3 regions of the Pseudoalteromonas sp. ND6B genome follow, and region 1 is predicted to be linked to each of the others. Evidence: predicted binding sites of a transcription regulator. Region 1 holds the regulator's gene; each other region holds the start of a gene.
The links. Region 1 encodes LexA, which represses DNA repair genes until DNA is damaged. Its sites were predicted from a motif close to TACTGTATNNNNATACAGTA; they were not measured.

Region 1 (6,386 bases):
TGTTTAATAGCGAGCTTGCGGGCTGTTTTTTCTGCAAAATAACCGGCTAATAAAATAACATCTTCATCACGGGCTTTCAATGGAGCGACTGTGAGTGGATAAACACTTAATCGATGGTACAAATCGGCGCGAAACCGTCCTTGTGTTACTTCGTGTTTTAGGTCGCGATTGGTTGCTGCAATCACTCTAACATCGACATATTTAAGTTCATCTTCGCCAACGGTTTGTACTTCGCCACTTTGCAGTACGCGTAATAATTTACTTTGCATAGCCAGAGGCAGCTCGCCGATTTCATCTAAAAATAAGGTGCCGCCATCGGCTAACTGAAATTTACCTTGGCGGGCATTTTGGGCGCCGGTAAAAGCGCCTTTTGCATGGCCAAAAAATTCACTTTCTGCGAGGTTTTCAGGCAGTGATGCACAATTTAAATGAATTAATGGCTGATCTTTACGTGCGGAGTGTAAGTGAATATTACGTGCCACCAACTCTTTGCCGACCCCAGTATCACCTAAAATAAGGACACTAAAGTTTGATGCCGCAACCAGTTTTATCTCATTTTTAAGCGTTTGTATTGCAGAGCTTTGGCCAATAATTTCACCACCATCACGTTTGAGCGCCTCACGGTTTAACGCTTGTACTAATTCACTAGAGTGCTGCGCATGTTGTTTGTAATGGGCAAGCTCTAGGGCTGTTTTAAAGTGCGCACTGCACAAGGTTTGTAAGGTGTTGAGTGTATCAGTGGTAATACCGTCAAACGCATTGGCGTTAAGGCTATCAAAGGTCAGAATGCCAAGTAGTGCGTTTTTATCATAAAGGGGTAACCCTAAGCAGGCATGCACTGGAATATCACCGGTTTTAGCCAGTAGTAGCCCGTCGTATGGATCAGGTAGTGGACAGTCATGTGCAAATTGCAGAGCCAAACGACTACTGCAGATGGCTTTAAGGCGAGGATGCTCCGCAATATCAAAACGTCGTCCTAGGCTATCGGGCATAAGGCCTTTAATGGCTAAGGGTTTTAATTGCTCACCTTGGCGAATCAATAATGCACTGGCATCGCTGGGAATAACACGTTCAACCGTGGCTAAAAGTTGCTCAAAACTGTGAGCATGTAACGTACTTTGCGCAAGTTCTAATGCAACTTGCGTCAGGTTGAATTGTTGGTTCATGTCAAAATGACCTGTTAGTGTATTTTTACAGGTTTTATAGTAGGTCATAAAGACTCATCTTGTAAAGCGAGTTAATTTAACCTGTTGAATATTATAGGTTTAATTAGTTGGCACGCTCTGTGTAATGCTAAATGCAAGCAGTTAGTTATTACATAGGAAATAAACATGTTATCCGATAAAACCATACAAATAGTTAAAAGCACGGTGCCATTGCTTGCAGAGGCAGGTACGGTCGTAACCGATCATTTTTACAAGCGCATGTTTAGTCATAATCCCGAACTTAAACATATTTTTAATATGACTAATCAAGAAACGGGTCGTCAGCAATTTGCATTATTTAATGCATTGGCTGCGTACGCGCAAAATATTGATAATTTAGCCGTGTTAAAAGAGGCGCTAGCGCGAATTAATCATAAGCATACCAGCTTAAATATTTTACCTGAGCATTATCCTATTGTGGGCGCACATTTAATCGGTACGTTAAAAGAGCTTATTCCTGAGCAGTTTACTGCCGATGTTGAATATGCGTGGCGCGAAGCCTACGGTGTACTTGCTGATATTTGTATTACCGAAGAAGCGGCATTGTATGCGCACAGTAAAAACAACCATGGTGGCTGGGCAGGCACGCGCCAGTTTGAAATTACTGATAAACATATTGAATCTGAATTCGTAACTAGTTTTACGCTGACACCTGTGGATGGTAAAGCAGTTATTACCTACAAGCCAGGACAGTACATTGGCATTAAAGTTAAGCCTGAGGGCGCAGAATATGAAGAGATCCGCCAGTATTCTATTTCGCAAAAGAGCAATGCTAAAAACTATCGTATTAGCGTTAAAAAAGAGTGCCAACCAAAGCCTGGCGTGGTGTCTAATTATTTACACTCACTAGAGCAAGGCGCACGAGTAGAGTTATACCCGCCAGCGGGAGATTTCATTTTAAAAAATGAGGCAACTCCAGTGGTACTTATTTCAGCAGGCGTTGGCCAAACCCCGATGATGGCGATGCTGCAAACGCTACTTAGTGGTGATAAAAATCAAGCGATTAGTTATTTGCACGCGTGTGAAAACAGCCGCGAATTTTCATTTAAAGGGTATTTAGCGCAGCAAACGGCAATGCATCCACAGCTAAAAACATTTACTTGGTTTAATCAAGGTGGCGAGGAGTGTGATTTCACTGGGCTAATGGATTTATCGGTGCTTGAGGCATCATTACCTATTAGCGAAGGGGCATTTTATTTGTGTGGACCAGCATCATTTATGGCTTACGTAAAAGGCCAGCTACTTGATTTAGGTGTGCAAAGCTCAAACATTCACTACGAAATATTTGGACCACACCAAGCGTTATAGGTTAATTAAAAGCGTGTGTTACACGCTTTTAATTTAAACTTACAGCTTTTTACTATTTGTGTTAGCAGCATAAGCTTGTTGTTGCCAAGCATTAAATAGCTTTTGTTGTTTAGCTGAAATTTTTAAACCATACGTTTTTTGCATGTAAGCGTACGCATCGGCAATGCGTTTACGTGCATGAACAGGCGGTTCAACAACACGTTGTTTAAAATTAACTTTAACCTCACAGCGACCATATTGCGTCGCGTTTTGGGCTAACATGCCAAAGCGGTAGTTTGAGCGATCGGCGTTAATTTCACCAATTGCAGGGGCTAAATTGTTTATATCGGCTTCCATCAAGCGAAACTTAGCGCTAACTTTGCGGCAGTTTTTACGCCCACCATCTTGCCAACATTGTAACTGGTGACCAAATTCCCATGCAGGGACAATATGTTCCCATTCAATTCGCAGGGCACGTTGATTTACTTTGCCTGAGCGGGTTAGTGTGTTGCGAGGCACGTAGCCACAATGGGTAGGGTCGGGTACCAACTTTTTGCCTTGTTTTTTTATATCGCAACCACAATAAATACTTTTAGCGTTTTCGGGAAGGGTATTAATTAAGTGCTTTTTGGCACTCGAAAACCGCGTAAATTGTTCGCCCATTGCTGAAAAACAAGCACAGCAAGCCAACAAAGCTAAAATAAACCGAATCATATCCATCACATACGTGAACTACAGGAGCGGCTAGTTTAAGGCCTAGAATAAAAAAGTAAACTGCCGCCGGCATGCTTTAATTTTAATTTGCGTATTTTGTGTAGGGCGTTTTTTAGGAGTAAATAGTGGGCAATATTCAGAGGCTAACGCTAAAAACGCGTTAATGCAGTGATTCCTGCGTTGTTGATTTGGTATAACGGTAAAACTGCGTTAAAGTTTGCAATGAGATTAATAGAGGGTAAAAACGAGATAATGTCGGAAATTCAATTTTTAAATGTAGATCTAGAGCTTGAGTCAAAGCAAGATATTAGCGTATTAGTTGCTGATTTAAAAAAGGTCGCAACTATTTTACATTATGATAAAGACGAATACCGTCAACTTGCTCGCATTGAGGTTGCAGGTGAAATAACCACGCCAGATAAAGCGATTAATCACTTGTGTGAGTTAATCGAGTCGTGTTCACGCAATGCATTAAAGCAATGGTTGAGTTGTTCACGCAGAACTTTCGATATTGGGTTTGAGTCTGGCACTTCGCCAAAATGCTTTAACCAAGCCTTACATGCAGATACCTTGTTACGTATATCTGCAATTGGTGCAGGCGTAGAAATTACTATTTACCCTTTCGAAAAGTAATTTAATTTCAACCTTGGTTAATTGACTTACTAGCCTTTTCGCTCTACTACGGCTGCGGTCATACGTGATACGCAGCAAAGCTCATTGCGGCTATTGGTTATTTTAATATCCCAAACCGAGCTGCGCTTGCCGATATGATAAGCTCTCGCTGTGGCCGTTAATGTGCCATTGCGTGATGCCTTTAAATGACTTGCACTGATCTCTTGGCCAACACAATAAAACCGATTGAAATCAACCACAAAATTAGCGGCATAACTTGCTACTGTTTCAGCAAGCACCACATTTGCACCACCATGAACGATACCCATAGGGTTATGATGCTCTGGAATTGCCGGCATAGTTGCCACTAAGTAGTCATCACCAATTTCACTGATTTCTATTCCCATGGTTTTCATGAGTGTCCCTTGGCCTGTAATACCTTGATCTAATTGCTTACAAAACTCTAATGTAATCGGTTGATGCCAAATACTCATGCTAGCTCCTTGGATAAGTAATTGAGAATTAAAATTTATTAATATGATAATGCGTTGCTAATAATTACATTTATCACCCTGCTTTTAAAGTAGGTTATTGTTTGATGATAACGGCATATAAGGCATTAATTTATATTTGCGATTTTTAAATAACTGTATATACTCACAGTTAATTGTACTGTATGGAAAACCAGTTGTATGCGACCATTAACGAAACGCCAAGCGCAAATACTCGAACTCATTAAAGTGTTTATTAAAGACACTGGTATGCCTCCTACACGTGCCGAAATTGCACAAACACTGGGTTTTAAAAGTGCGAATGCTGCAGAAGAACACTTAAAAGCACTGGCCAAAAAAGGTGTGATTAAAATGAAGCCAGGCGCGAGTCGGGGCATTCAGCTTGTTGAAGAAGAGGAGCCAGAGCAGTTAGGCTTACCTTTAATTGGCAGGGTGGCTGCCGGTGAGCCTATATTGGCGCAACAGCATGTAGAAAGCCACTGTAAAATTGACCCTTTAATGTTTAAACCTGCGGCCGATTTTTTATTGCGTGTTAACGGTATGAGTATGAAAGACATTGGTATTATGGATGGTGATTTACTTGCTGTGCATAAAACCCAAGTTGCCGAAAATGGACAAGTTATTGTTGCCCGTGTTGACGACGATGTAACCGTGAAGCGTTTAGAAAAAGCGGGCAGAAAAGTACTCTTACATGCTGAAAATGATGAGTTTTCAGCTATTGAGGTCGATTTAGAAAATGAGTCGTTCAATATTGAAGGCTTAGCGGTAGGTGTTATTCGTAACGCTGACTGGATGTAGTATTAAAGCATAATTTAGCGCTTAATAGTGATTAGGCGCTGGGTTTGTTAGCAGCACAATGTCTAACTTATCAAATGTATGACTATATGTTGTTAAGTGCTTCTCCTATCATAAATAAAATCACTAAATACTTTATAAATAAACAAATTTACTCTGCTTTTTTAAGTTAACAATTTTTTATATTTCTATCCTGTAATTTCAATACACCCCTTACTAAACCTGACTCTTAGATTAATTGCCTGACTAGTTGCTATTTTTTTAGCTGCGCATTTTAAAAAATACACCTTGTTTATTTTTCATACTCACCTTGCTTATTGTTTATTTTTTAACTAGTTATTAAAGAGCTGGAATAAAAATAACTCACAGCTTAGTCGTTTTGAGAACACACATTTACTAAATCCAGCACCCTTATAAAAAATAAAAATAACGAATAGGCGTTTAAGCCGTATGCCTCTTCGCTTTGCGTCAGCAATAGCATCAAAGGAGCCGTCACATGGGTAAGCTGAGTTCTTCCTTGTGGCTTATATTGTTTGTTTTTTCGCAGAATGTGCTTGCTAATAGCCAATATAATATGCGTAAAGGCGTAACCGATATAAGTAATAATGTATACCAACTGCACATGACTATTTTTTTAATATGTTGTGTGATTGGGGTGATCGTGTTTGCCATTATGTTTTGGGCACTCATTCATCATCGCAAATCTAAAGGGGCTGTCCCTGCCCAATTCCATGAAAGCACCAAAGTAGAAATACTGTGGACTGCGATCCCTTTTGTCATATTAATTGTTATGGCCATTCCTGCGACTAAAACCTTAATTGCCATGGAGGATGCCAGCAAAGCTGATCTCACCATTAAAATTACAGGCTCACAGTGGAAGTGGCATTACGAGTATATGGGGGAGGACGTTGAGTTTTATTCCATGCTAGCTACACCTCAAAATGAAATAACCAACCTTGCTGATAAAAACCCGAATTATTTACTCGAGGTCGATAAACCGCTGGTACTACCAATTAATCAAAAAGTACGTTTTTTAATGACTTCAGATGATGTTATTCACTCATGGTGGGTGCCTGACTTTGCCGTTAAAAAAGATGCAAACCCTGGGTTTATTAATGAAACATGGACCAATATTAATGAGGTTGGTACTTACCGTGGGCAGTGTGCAGAGCTTTGCGGTAAAGATCATGGTTTTATGCCTGTTGTGGTAGAAGCTAAAACTGAAGAAGACTTCAAAACGTGGTTAGCAGAGGCTAAACAA
Region 2 (6,386 bases), on a different contig from region 1:
TTTGCGCTTGTTTGGCTTTTGCTCGCTCACGCTGTTCTATTTCGCGGGCTTTTTTAGCTTGAGCTTCGGCTTCGGCTCTTTCTTTCTCTTTAGCTTTGCGCTGCTGCTCTAGCTTTTTAATGCGTCTTGCTTCAGATTCACTTTGCTTACGTGCGTCTGCTGCGCGGCGCTCTAAATCACGAATGCGTTTATCTTCAGCGCGCTTTTTATCTTCTTCTTTTTTGCGTAACTCAGCAATTTTTTGCTCAACCTGCTGTTGATCCACGGTCACAGCAGACACCGCATTTTCTGGCTCAGGAATGGCGGCATTAAGCGTCACTTCCATTACTTTAGGTTTAGGTGGATGAATGTTTGCTGATGCATACAAAAATCCCCCTAATGCTAAATGCAGTATTACTGATTTGATTAACGACGTATTCATATGACTACTTGGTCCCCTCAAAGGATTCGGTCATTAAGCCTACCGATGGTACACCTGCATTCTTCAAAAAATCCATGAGCAGTAACACTTCTTGATACGACACTTTACCTGAGCCTTTAATCATTACTGGGGTATCAGGGTTTTTCATTAGTTGTAGTTTAATTACAGCGGCTACATCTAATGCTTCCATTGGCTCTTCCGGATCAGTACCTATGCTTACATAGTATTTACCTTGCGAATCAATAGAGGCAATAATGGGCGGCGTATCTTTGGTATCAACTAAGTCTGACTCTTCCATTTTTGGTAGGTCTACTTTTACGCCATGGGTTATTAATGGCGCAGTGGCCATAAATATAATAAGCAACACCAACATTACATCAATGTATGGTACTACATTAATTTCTGCGACTGGGCGACGCTTTTTACGCTGGTACATTCGCTTGAGCCTCTATTTGGGTAGCTGCTTGACGGTGTAAAATATTGGCAAATTCTTCCATAAAGTTAATGTAATGAGATTCTAACTTTTCAACTTTATTAGCAAATCGGTTATAGGCAATAACGGCAGGAATAGCCGCAAATAAACCCATTGCTGTTGCAATCAAAGCTTCTGCTATACCTGGTGCAACCATTTGTAAGGTTGCTTGTTTTACTTCACCTAAGGCAATAAAGGCATTCATAATACCCCATACTGTACCAAACAAACCTATGTAGGGGCTAATTGACCCAACGGTTGCTAAAAACGATAAGCTTGATTCTAGTTTTTCTATTTCACGAGAAAGCGCAACCCGCATTGAACGGTACGTGCCTTCCATAACAATGCCTGCACTTTGAAAGGTATTTTTTTTGTGGCGTGCAAACTCTTTAAAACCTGAGGTGAATAACGCTTCAATACCCGTTGATTGACCACCGCGTGATGAAATTTCGTTATATAGCTTACTTAGGTCAACACCAGACCAAAAACGTTGCTCAAATTTTTTGGCATTTGCTAAGGCGTCAGAGATGGCTTTTTTACGTTGAAAAATAATAGCCCACGACATAACCGACATAGCAACCAACGCTAGCATTACTAATTGCACAAGCAAACTGGCTTCTAGAATTAGATCTAAAAAATTAAGCCCTGATCCCACGTTAAACTCCTAAATAATTAAAAACATCAAATTGATTTATTTGAGTAAGGTAACTTTGTAACACATTAGCCACCATTAAAGTTCAGCTAGTGTATCTAGTGTATTTCCTGCTGACAACGATATTGCTGTGAATAGCCAACAAAAAACGTTAAAAAAATAGTTTTACTACTTAACTCTTGTTTTACTGTATAAATAAATAACAATAAAGCTATCTGTAAGCCCGCTTAATTTCACTAAAGAGTCACAAAAATACGCTGTTTATTCAAAATTAATGCATAAGCACTCATAAACACTACACGCTTACCTTAACGTAATAGTAAAACTAATACCGAACGTTTATATGTTAATATACATAAACAAAGCATTTCATTAACTTATAGAATTAATGGTTAATTAACATGCAACATTAAGTAAAAACAGAAAACCCCTGCTATTAGTTTTTTTAATCTGAAAATATAAATTTTCTAGTTTGAACAAATTCTGCCGCTTCGGTATTATTCTCCCATACCGAGCTAGCGCATTAAATGAAAGCTATTTCATTGAATCCAGTTCTTCGTAATATGATTTATTTCGTATTACTTTTTTACTTCTTGGGGTATGACCTCAATAAGTAAAACGTAGTTCCCTAGATTACTTCCTTAAACTTGTTGTTTGCCCGCATTATTTGCGGGCTTTTTTTTGCCCGCAATTTGTCAAATCAGCTACACTCGGCCTCAGTAACGTTACAGCAGGCGCACAATAGCCTGATATGTCTTAACGCTCAGTGAATTATTGGCAAAGTAAAATACGTCTAAATTTAGCTTTTGCTCATACTAAAAAGCCACTGTCGTTAAAATGACAGTGGCTTTAGAAAGAGTCTAGTTATTCTGGTTATTTAATCTTTTTTAGGTAACAAGCCAAAATGGTGGTACGCATTATCAGAGACAATTCGCCCTCGCGGCGTACGCTGAATAAATCCTTGTTGAATTAAAAAGGGTTCAATCACATCTTCTATGGTTTCTTTCTCTTCGCCTATTGCCGCGGCTAAGTTGTCAAGGCCAACAGGGCCACCCATAAACTTTTCGATGATGGCGAGTAAATATTTACGATCCATGTAATCAAAACCGCTTTTATCAACGTCAATCATGTCGAGGGCTTGTTGGGCCACCTCAGCATTAACCGTACCGTCTGACTTTACTTGGGTGTAATCGCGCACTCGGCGCAATAAACGATTTGCAATACGTGGCGTACCGCGCGAACGTTTGGCTATTTCGGCCGCGCCATCGTCACACATTTCTAAACTAAGATAATGCGCTGAGCGCCCCACAATATGCGATAAGTCTTCCACAGAGTAAAACTCTAAGCGCTGCACAATACCAAAACGGTCACGCAGTGGAGAAGTTAATGATCCCGCACGGGTAGTTGCACCAATGAGTGTAAATGCGGGTAAATCAAGCTTAATAGAACGCGCAGCAGGGCCTTCACCTATCATAATATCGAGCTGGTAATCTTCCATTGCCGGGTAGAGTATTTCTTCAACTTGCGGGCTCAAACGGTGAATTTCATCAATAAACAGTACATCACCCTCTTCAAGGTTAGTGAGCAATGCGGCTAAATCGCCCGCTTTTTCAAGCACAGGCCCAGACGTGGTTTTAATATTTACGTTTAATTCGTTCGCCACAATATTAGCAAGCGTGGTTTTACCTAAGCCTGGTGGGCCAAATATCAATAAGTGATCCAACGCTTCGCTACGACTGCGCGCAGCTTCAATAAATATTTCCATTTGTTGCTTAACATGCGGCTGACCACGATAGTCGGCCAATAACTTAGGCCTAATAGCACGGTCTATGGTGTCTTCGTTGGTTTTTTCAGCAGCATCTACTAAGCGATCAGCTTCGATCATAATTTACTCACAGCATTGATTTCAAAGATTCTTTAATTAGAACCTCAGTCGACATATCGGGTTTGCTTACTGATTTTACTGCTTTTTGCGCTTGTGGCAATTTATAACCGAGCGCCACTAACGCCGAAACCGCATCATCGGCCGCATTATTGGCTATAGTTGCATCGCTCGCAGGCTCTATTACGGCGCTATCGCTAAATGGGGTAAATAAGTCATTACCCCAATTTTTTAATCTGTCTTTCATTTCGAGCACTAAGCGCTCTGCGGTCTTTTTGCCCACCCCTGGCAATTTAACCAAGGCAGTGGCATCTTCATTATTTACACAACTTACAAACTGCTGCGCCGACATGCCCGACAAAATGGCTAAGCCTAATTTAGGCCCTACTCCATTGGCTTTTAACAGCTCTCTAAATAACGCACGTTCGGTTTTATTATTAAAGCCAAACAATAACTGTGCGTCTTCGCGTACTACAAAATGAGTGTACACAATGGCGTTGTCGCCTACTTTAGGCAAATCGTAAAAACAGGTCATTGGCATTTGTACTTCGTAGCCAACGCCGCTCACTTCTAATAGTATTTCTGGGGGCTGTTTTTCAACTAACACGCCGTTTAAGCGACCTATCATTGTTATTTCCTTAGACGTCCTCTAACGGTTTTGCTTGCGCTACCCGCTAGTTTTATTAAATTTTGTTCAGAGTGGGCATGGCAAATTGCAATTGCAAGCGCATCCGCCGCATCGGCTTGCGGCGTACCTGGCAGTTTAAGTATGTTTTTAACCATATGTTGAACTTGCGATTTATCTGCCCCACCGTTACCCACAACGGCTTGCTTTATTTGCCGTGCTGAGTATTCAAAAACCGGTAAGTCGGCCATAGAGGCACCGACAATCGCAGCACCACGGGCTTGACCTAGCTTTAAAGCAGAATCAGGGTTATGCGCCATAAATACTTTTTCTATAGCAAATGTTTCAGGCGAAAATTGCTCTATAAGTTGCGTAATGCCCTGGTAAATCATTTTAAGTCGGGTGGGAAAGTCATGATCGGCTAATTTAATACAGCCACTGCCTAAGTATGTAAACTTGGCACCTTGATGCGCAACCACACCGTAACCCGTTAAACGCGAGCCCGGATCGATCCCTAAAATTATGGCCAAACAGCACTCTCATTATTGTTATTTATTAATAGTGCTAATAATGCCAGAGCACTGTATAAATTACCAGTACAAAGCAAAAACAAAAATGCCTACTTAAAAAGTAGGCATTTAAACGCTATTTGGCTGGAAAGTTTACGCCAATGCGCGTACTAAGCCTTGGGTATTTTGTTTAAGCGTACGGGCAATCATAAAATAGCCTAATCCTGCTACAAACACGCCGCCAGCAACGGGGCCTATAATCCAAATGTTAGGATGCAGCTTACCCGCTAAATCAAACATTTGCTGCTGAACAATCAATAACGCAATGTCGCTGAAAAATGCAGCCACCAGTCCGGCTAAACCGCCCAGTAATAAAAACTCATACAAGGTGGCATTTTTGATTAATCGGCTTTTAGCACCTAACGTACGCAGTATCACAATTTCTTGCATCCGCTCACCTAAGCTCGCTTGCACCTGCGATATAAGTACCAACGCGCCACACAACACCACTATAGCCAGTACAAAACCAATAGCTAACGACACTTGCTCAATAGTCGATTGAATTTGTTTAACAAAGTTGTCTACATCAATCGCTGTAATAGTGGGATATGCCCGCAATAGCTGGCTAAAGTCGCGCTTTTGCTCAGGCTCAATACGTACTGATGAAATATACGTGGCCGGAAAGCTGCTCAACACATCAGGGCTTAAAATAATGAAAAAGTTAGGTTTAAGCGTAGCCCAATTAACTTTACGTACACTGGTAATTTTAGCGTCGAACGACTGGGCACCAATTAAAAACGTGAGGGTATCGCCCATTTTCACATCAAGGCGCTTCATCATCGACTCTTCAAGTGAGGCCTCAGCTACTGCGTCATCGCCAAACCACTGGCCATCGATAATGTCATTTTGTGAAGGGACTTCGTCAAGCCAAGTTAAGTTAAGCTCGCGGCCAATGCCTGAGCGGGCTTCTTCGTCTTTTTTCTCGTTGTCTTGCAATGACACTTCACGTGCTACTGCTTCGCCATTTACTGCATTCACGCGGCCACGAATCGTTGGGTAAAACTCCGACACTTGAATGCCTTTTTGCGCTAAGTATTCATTTACCGGATCCAGCTCATTTTGCGTAATATTAACCAAAAAGGCATTAGGTGCATCGCTTGGTAACTGAGACTGCCAATCCGAAATAATGTCGTTTTTTAGCACAATTAAAAACAACAGTAATTTAATCGCTAGCGAAAAACTGATTAGCTGCACCGCGTTAACGTTGGCACGTTTTTGAATAGACGCAATAGCCAACGACCAGCTGTTACCTGGCTTTAAGCCAAGCTTGCGACCCCCGCCAAATATCAATTTAGAAATTAAAAACAACACTAAAATAAGCGCAAGCGTTGAGGCAAATAAAATAAGGGTAATTTTAATATTGTTACTAAATAACCACATTAATAAAAATACCGTTAAGGCGCTAAGTCCTAAATGGATTTTACTTACCGCAAGGCGATCGCCTAAATTACGGCGAAGCACTCTAAGTGGTGGAATATCAAATAAATCTAACAATGGCTTAATAGAAAACATAACCGCACAAATAACCCCGGTGCTAATGGCCACTAACCACGGTTTAAACCCTGCCATAGGCAGTTCGGTTCCCATGCTTTTTGCAAGGTAACCAGTTGCAACTTCTTGTAAGCCGTAACCAATAGCAAGGCCAACAACTACCGCCATGGTACACACCATTAATAAGTGCATAAGGTAAATTTTGCGGATTATATCGCGGCTGCCGCCTAAAGTTTTCATCATTGCGACAGGGTCGTATTGGCGCTCACAATAA
Region 3 (6,386 bases), on a different contig from region 1:
AGATTATATATACTAAAAAAGCATATTGTTTGTGGATGAGGAACAGGTAAATGAAAGGGCTTACAAAGGAGGGTTAAATACGCTGGAGTAAAACAGCATTATTAAGCGCTATTTTACTCCAGCCAAGTGATTACATTGACTCTAATTTCATGCCGCGTGTTTCTTTAATGTATTTAACCACAAAGAACACACTAATAAACGCTGAGAGAGTGTAAAAGCCATAGGCGCCTGCTAAACCAATACTACCTAGCATGATAGGGAAGGTCATAGTAATAGCAAAGTTAGCTATCCACTGCGCACTAGCAGCAACTGCAAGCGCTGCACCACGGATGCGGTTATTAAACATTTCACCAAGCAGTACCCACACAATTGGGCCCCAGCTTAAGCCAAAAAATACCACAAACAGGTTAGCCATTATTAATGCAAAGGTACCCATATTTTCGCTAAGTGCTAACTTGCCCGCTTCATCAAGTCCAGCGCTACCAAAGGTGTAGGTAAGTGCACTTAAACTAATAAACATACCTATGCTACCTACCAATAATAGTGGCTTACGACCTACTTTATCGACTAAAGCAATAGCTATAAAGGTCGATAAAATATTAGTGGTACCCGCAAGCACGTTTATAAACAGTGATTGTGATTCATCAAAACCAGCGGCTTGCCAAAGTTCTGAACCGTAATAAAATACCACGTTAATACCAACAAATTGTTGGAAAACTGATAAAGCTACACCCACCCAAACAATAGGGTGTACTTTTTTACTGCCATCAATAAATAAGTCGCGAATACTTGGTTTTTTATCACTTTGCAGAGACTGCTTCACGTCACTGATTTGCGCATCAGCATCATCGTTTGAAATTTTATTAAATACAGTTTTAGCGTGTTTAAGCTTGCCTTGTGCGACTAAGTAACGCGGTGACTCAGGAATAAAAAGTACGCCAATCAAAAATAAGCCTGCAGGAACCAGTTCAGCCCAAAACATCCAGCGCCATGCAGCTAAGTCTAACAGTAAAATACCCTCGGCACCGCCTGCGGCATTAGCAATTAGGTAGTTACTTAAAAAGGCAGCAAATAGACCAAGAACTATAGCAAGCTGCTGCAGTGTAGCTAAGCGACCGCGTAAGCTGGCAGGAGCAACTTCTGCTATATAAGCAGGCGCTAAAACAGATGCCGCACCGATACCTAATCCACCAAATAAGCGGTAAAAAATAAACTCAGCTGAGCTATCAGCAATACCAGAGCCAAATGCACTGATAGCAAATATAAGTGCAGTGACAATCATAATAGCGCGACGGCCAAATTTGTCAGCTAATGGGCCAGCAGCTAAAGCACCCAGCGCACAACCAAGTAAAACAGAGGCAACATTAAACCCTGTTGCTACACTGCTTGAGTTAAATGTATTACCTAACGCCGATACAGTGCCGTTTATAACGCCTGAATCAAAACCAAATAAAAAGCCACCAATGGCGGCAACAGCCGATATAAAAATAACGTATAAAAGTGAGCACTTTGCCGCTGCGCTTTGCTCACCTTTAGTTGCATGCTGTGTTGTCATGTTGTTCAATCCTAATTTTTATTATGTGTAATGAAGTTAAAGTACCACTAATAATTTGCGGGCAACCTTAGCACAGAGTAATCACGCTAAAAAAGATATTTCAATAGTAATACGTATGCATAAATAAATTAATTGAGTTGCGCGAGGGTCTGTTTATCTTTTGAGATTGAAGTTTCAGCAGTGTGTTTGGTTTTTAAGCAAAATAGATCTTTTGCCATGTGAATGCCCGTAAATAGGTACTAACGCTTCGTTAATTTTAAACACGCACTGCTTGAAGGGTTCTGCTATCTACACAGGTGAAGATAAGGGCCAGGGTATAAAAAGGGTGCTCGGTTTTAACTTAGTTTATTAGGTAACAAACCTCGCTGAAATTAAAGCGCCCGAGATTGAATCAATTTAAATTCTAAAAGGCTATTAACTCCTAATTGGGTTGCTAAAAGCGCTCAAATAATTATACTGTTTTTATATACAGTATTGGCGGTTTTTATGAGAAAAGAGTTACCAGCAAAATATTATTTGGCACATTTTAAAGAGCTAATAGGCTTTGTGAGCGATAAATGTATGCATTTACTTGAGCAAAAGCACATTACATTTATTAATAAAATAAACACCCTCGACGAGCAAAGCCAATGCATGCTAGCACGTATTTATTCTCGTAAGCCTTATTTAGTGCAAACTCAGTCATTAAATTATGAAGAGATTATTTCGCCTTATCAGTCACTTTTTAATTTAAAAACAGCTGGGTTAATCTGTGAACCCTCACAAGCAGACGCTAAGCAACTGCTTAGTCATCTAACAAAGCCGGCCTTAATTGAGTTGTTATCTCAACAAGAGCAGCCACCATTATTTAAAAAAAGTGCAGCTAAAAGTTGTTTAGTTGAAGTCGCTATTTCATTTTTTGAATCTAAGCCAGAGCGTCTTTCGCATTTGTATAATCAGTATGTGATCAATAATAGAGATGAGTGTTACCAGTATTTTGAATTTTTGTATATTGGCAGGCTCAGTGCCGGTGATGTTAATCATCAAAACCGGTTTGTACTAAGAGATTTAGGGGTAACTCCTGTTAGGCAAGGACATCATGAAAGTTTGTCTCGCTTTGACTCAATTGAGGAAGCGCAATCTAACTATGTGTTAAACCGTTTTCGGTTAGCCGTTAAAAACGCGAAAGATGACAATGAAAATGAGATGCTAGCAAAACAATTAATAAATGAATTAGCAGTAGGGGTTGTAGCTCGAGAGCTAAAGAATAAGTTATTGGTCATACTTTATAAGCAACTAAAAAAAACTAACCCTGTATTAGCGTTTGATGTACTTAATTCCTGCGAGGATGATGCGCACGCCCTAGAAATTCAAATAAGAGAGCAATACCGTTTAGGTAATAAAGAATGGGTAAAGGCGCAACTTGAGAAAATTATAGAAAATCCGCTCACCGATGAGTTACTGTACTTTGCGGATGACTTTTTAATGCGCAAATTTAACAAGCAAACACGCTCACGGCTTAGTGAAATGTTAGCCAGTACACGCTGTATTATAGAAGTTGATGAACTTTACCGTGGCGATGTTGAGTTAGGTGTAAGTGATCACTACACTCGTCAAGGCAAGCAGGTTTTTTATACTGAGAATACCTTGTGGCAAAGCTTATTTGCGCTGGTTTTTTGGCAGGAACTTTTTATTGAAACCCCAACCCCACCCTGCAATGAGTTTGATATTTACCCGCAAGCCTTAAAAACAGATACATTTTATTTAAATCAATCCTCGCAAGTAGAGGCGCGGCTGGCTGCGTGTAATAGTACCCAAAAATTGCTGCGTTTAGTGTGTAACCATGCAGCGAAGTATTATGAGCAACCAAATGGCTTATTTAGATGGCACAAAGATGTATTAAAGCCATTAGAGAAGCTTATTTTAAACAGCCCGATAAATGCGCTATTAAGCCATTTAAAAAACATGGCAAAAAACTACCGACAATTAAAAGATGGTTACCCCGATTTAATGATTGTTGATAACAGCGCAGTTCATTTTGAAGAGGTAAAAGCGCCCGGAGACAAGCTTAAAAGAAACCAGCTAGTGAGCATCGATAATTTAAAAAACAGTGGTTTTAAAGTCAATATTGCAGCGGTGAAGTGGTATGTAGACCCTAACCGTATTTATAGTGTGGTAGATATTGAAACTACAGGAGGCCTCAAAGGCGGTAACCGCATTACCGAAATTGGTATTGTTAAAGTAAAGCAGGGCGAAATAGTTGATACATGGACCACATTGATAAACCCAGAGCGACCCATCCCTCGTTTTATTACCAAACTAACCAGTATTAACGACGCCATGGTAAGTGATGCGCCTATATTTAGCGACATTGCTTCGACTTTATTGGATAAAATTTCGGGTAGTATTTTTGTGGCGCATAATGTTAATTTTGATTATGGCTTTATTAAAAAAGAGCTTGAGAGGATAGGAATTAATTTTAAAATGCCGAAACTGTGTACAGTCGTTGAATCACGCAAAGCATTTAAGGGATTAAAGTCATACTCACTCGGTAATTTATCGGCACACTTTAATTTAGACTTAACCAATCATCACCGTGCATTAGACGATGCCAAAGCGGCCGCGCAGTTATTATTACTGGTTCAGCAAACGGACAGTCAGTGATAGATTTACGTCAGTTAAATGCATTGTGCGTAAAGTAAAGTACCTTGTGTATAAATACAGGGTATTAAAAAAATAGGTTTATCTATTTTTAATGGGCGATTAAAACTGCGCTTATAAAAATAATCGCTGTAAGCTTTGCAATCCCATGATAATATTAAATTTATGTTAACAGGTTTTAGGGCAGATGCTTTAAAAGTGGTTATGTTTCTGAGCAAAAAAAATAATAAATTAAGGATAATAATGAATCATCAACGATTGAGTGCCACTTTGCTCGTATTGGTGGCTTTAATAACTGGCTGCAATTCGTCACCAGTCAGTCTTTACAGCGATAATACCATGAAGAAAAAAGAATATAATGGTGTTAAGGCATACAGAAAAGGGGAGTTTGAAGAGGCTTTTAACTATTTAGAAGAGCCCGCTGCATTGGGCTATAAAAGTGCACAATACACCCTAGCGTTTATGTTTTTAAAAGGGCAATATTTAGAGCAATCAACTAAGCTTGGTATGGGGTGGTTGGGTGTTGCTGCAGAAGCAGGCGTTGAAAATTGGTCACAACAATATGATACTTTTTATACTGCTGCGACAACACACGAGAAGCAAGAAATAGATGCAATTGTTGCAGTTTATATTGAGCAGTTTGGTGTTAAAGCTCAAAACATGACCTGCCGTAGGTCAACATCACCGAGACGAACATTCGGCGAAATTAAAATTGATTGTAATAAACACGATGGTATTGTCACCGTTCATGAAATACAAACAATAGAGTAAAGCTAGTTACTAACTAGCTTTTTCTCAAAGTCACTTTTTACGATATCGAGCGCTTTTAATACTTCTTCGGGCTCTACGTCGTGTTGCTCTAATATCATAATTAAATCAACAGCCAGTTTTACGTGTGTAGGGGCGTCTTCTAGCGGGTTACTCATTAATATCTTTCTTTTTAGCAATCTGATCAATCGCAAAGTTAATGGCAAGTTCAACGCGCTGCTGCATATCTAAACGATCTGTTTGAGTTAAATAAAACGCCATGTCTACATCGTATCGAATATAACGTGGGGGTAACTGATTGAGCACTGTACAGCAAAAGTCAGCCATTACATCGTCGTTGTAACGCTCATTAAGTTTACGTTTTTCTATTTCTTCTAAAACGAGTTTTTCGTAAAAGTTGTGTATATCGTCATCTAATCGCATATTCCTGCTACTCTTTTTTATTGTCTTTGTTGAGTCTATACCAAGGATTGTTATAAATCGAGAGCCGCTTTAAATAGTTGTTTATGAACACTGACTAAATCATTGATGTTACGCTGATAACCACCACCTAAAGCGCACATAAGCGGGATGTTTCGCTGCTTACAAAAGTTAAGAACGGCAAAGTCACGCGCGTATACGCCAGCCAAAGAAACATCAAATAAGCCAAGTTCGTCTTTGGTATAAATATCGGCGCCGGCATTATATAAAATAATATCGGGCTGGTGGAGACGAACACATAACTCGAGAGCTTGCTCTAGTGTTGTTAAATACTCTGCATCTATGGTGTTTGCTGGCAAGGCAAAGTCGTAGTTTGAGTGCTGTTTTTGCCGAGGAAAGTTTTGTTCACAGTGAATTGAGCAGCTAATTATCTGCTCATGGTGCTGGGTTATTTGCGCGGTACCGTCACCTTGATGCACGTCACAATCAAATATTAATACGGTGTCGGCTTGCTCCGTTGCAATAAGGTGGGCTGCAGCAATGGCTAAATCATTAAAAATACAAAAACCACTGCCGTAATTGTTATAAGCATGATGATAACCGCCACTTAAATTAACCGCTAAGCCGGTTTGCAGTGCATTCTCAGCTGCTTGAATACTGGCACCAACAGAATAAAGGGTTCGCTCGACTAGTTCAGGTGAGTGCGGAAACCCCATTTTTTTAACTGCTTTGTCAGTTAACGAGCCATTTAAAAAATCAGCGATGTACTCTGAGCTATGACACAATTTCAATTGCGCTGTTGTTGCTGGCGAAGGCGATATAAATTGGGTGTAGCCTAAACGCTCTATTTCATGCTTAAGCTGCTGATACTTTTTTATTGGAAATCGATGGCGGTCAGGTAACTCTAATTGCGAGTATAGATGGTGATAATAAAGCTGCATTAGCGTAAATGTTGTTTTTCTACTTGTTGAATTTTGTCTTCGGTGGCAGAAATTGCTTTTCT

Region 2: the regulator LexA is predicted to act here: its motif matches at 4,632-4,651, upstream of ruvC (crossover junction endodeoxyribonuclease RuvC).
Region 3: the regulator LexA is predicted to act here: its motif matches at 2,010-2,029, upstream of ND6B_RS06575 (exonuclease domain-containing protein).

The regions. Positions count from the first base shown of each region.
Region 1 covers NZ_JQFL01000013.1:70,693-77,078, reverse strand. Annotated here, with positions in the region: gene norR (nitric oxide reductase transcriptional regulator NorR) at 1-1,166, opposite strand, end outside; gene hmpA (NO-inducible flavohemoprotein) at 1,332-2,513, shown strand; gene ND6B_RS15370 (endonuclease) at 2,553-3,206, opposite strand; gene ND6B_RS15375 (hypothetical protein) at 3,459-3,839, shown strand; gene ND6B_RS15380 (PaaI family thioesterase) at 3,869-4,312, opposite strand; gene lexA (transcriptional repressor LexA) at 4,511-5,128, shown strand; gene coxB (cytochrome c oxidase subunit II) at 5,622-6,386, shown strand, end outside.
Region 2 covers NZ_JQFL01000004.1:4,184-10,569, reverse strand. Annotated here, with positions in the region: gene tolA (cell envelope integrity protein TolA) at 1-421, opposite strand, end outside; gene tolR (protein TolR) at 426-857, opposite strand; gene tolQ (protein TolQ) at 844-1,548, opposite strand; gene ruvB (Holliday junction branch migration DNA helicase RuvB) at 2,423-3,430, opposite strand; gene ruvA (Holliday junction branch migration protein RuvA) at 3,438-4,055, opposite strand; gene ruvC (crossover junction endodeoxyribonuclease RuvC) at 4,058-4,582, opposite strand; gene ND6B_RS17030 (ABC transporter permease) at 4,715-6,386, opposite strand, start outside.
Region 3 covers NZ_JQFL01000057.1:48,313-54,698, forward strand. Annotated here, with positions in the region: gene ND6B_RS06580 (sugar porter family MFS transporter) at 131-1,555, opposite strand; gene ND6B_RS06575 (exonuclease domain-containing protein) at 2,042-4,198, shown strand; gene ND6B_RS06570 (sel1 repeat family protein) at 4,439-4,966, shown strand; gene ND6B_RS19975 (YbaM family protein) at 4,969-5,121, opposite strand; gene ND6B_RS06565 (late competence development ComFB family protein) at 5,114-5,386, opposite strand; gene ND6B_RS06560 (histone deacetylase family protein) at 5,437-6,324, opposite strand; gene ND6B_RS06555 (primosomal replication protein) at 6,324-6,386, opposite strand, start outside.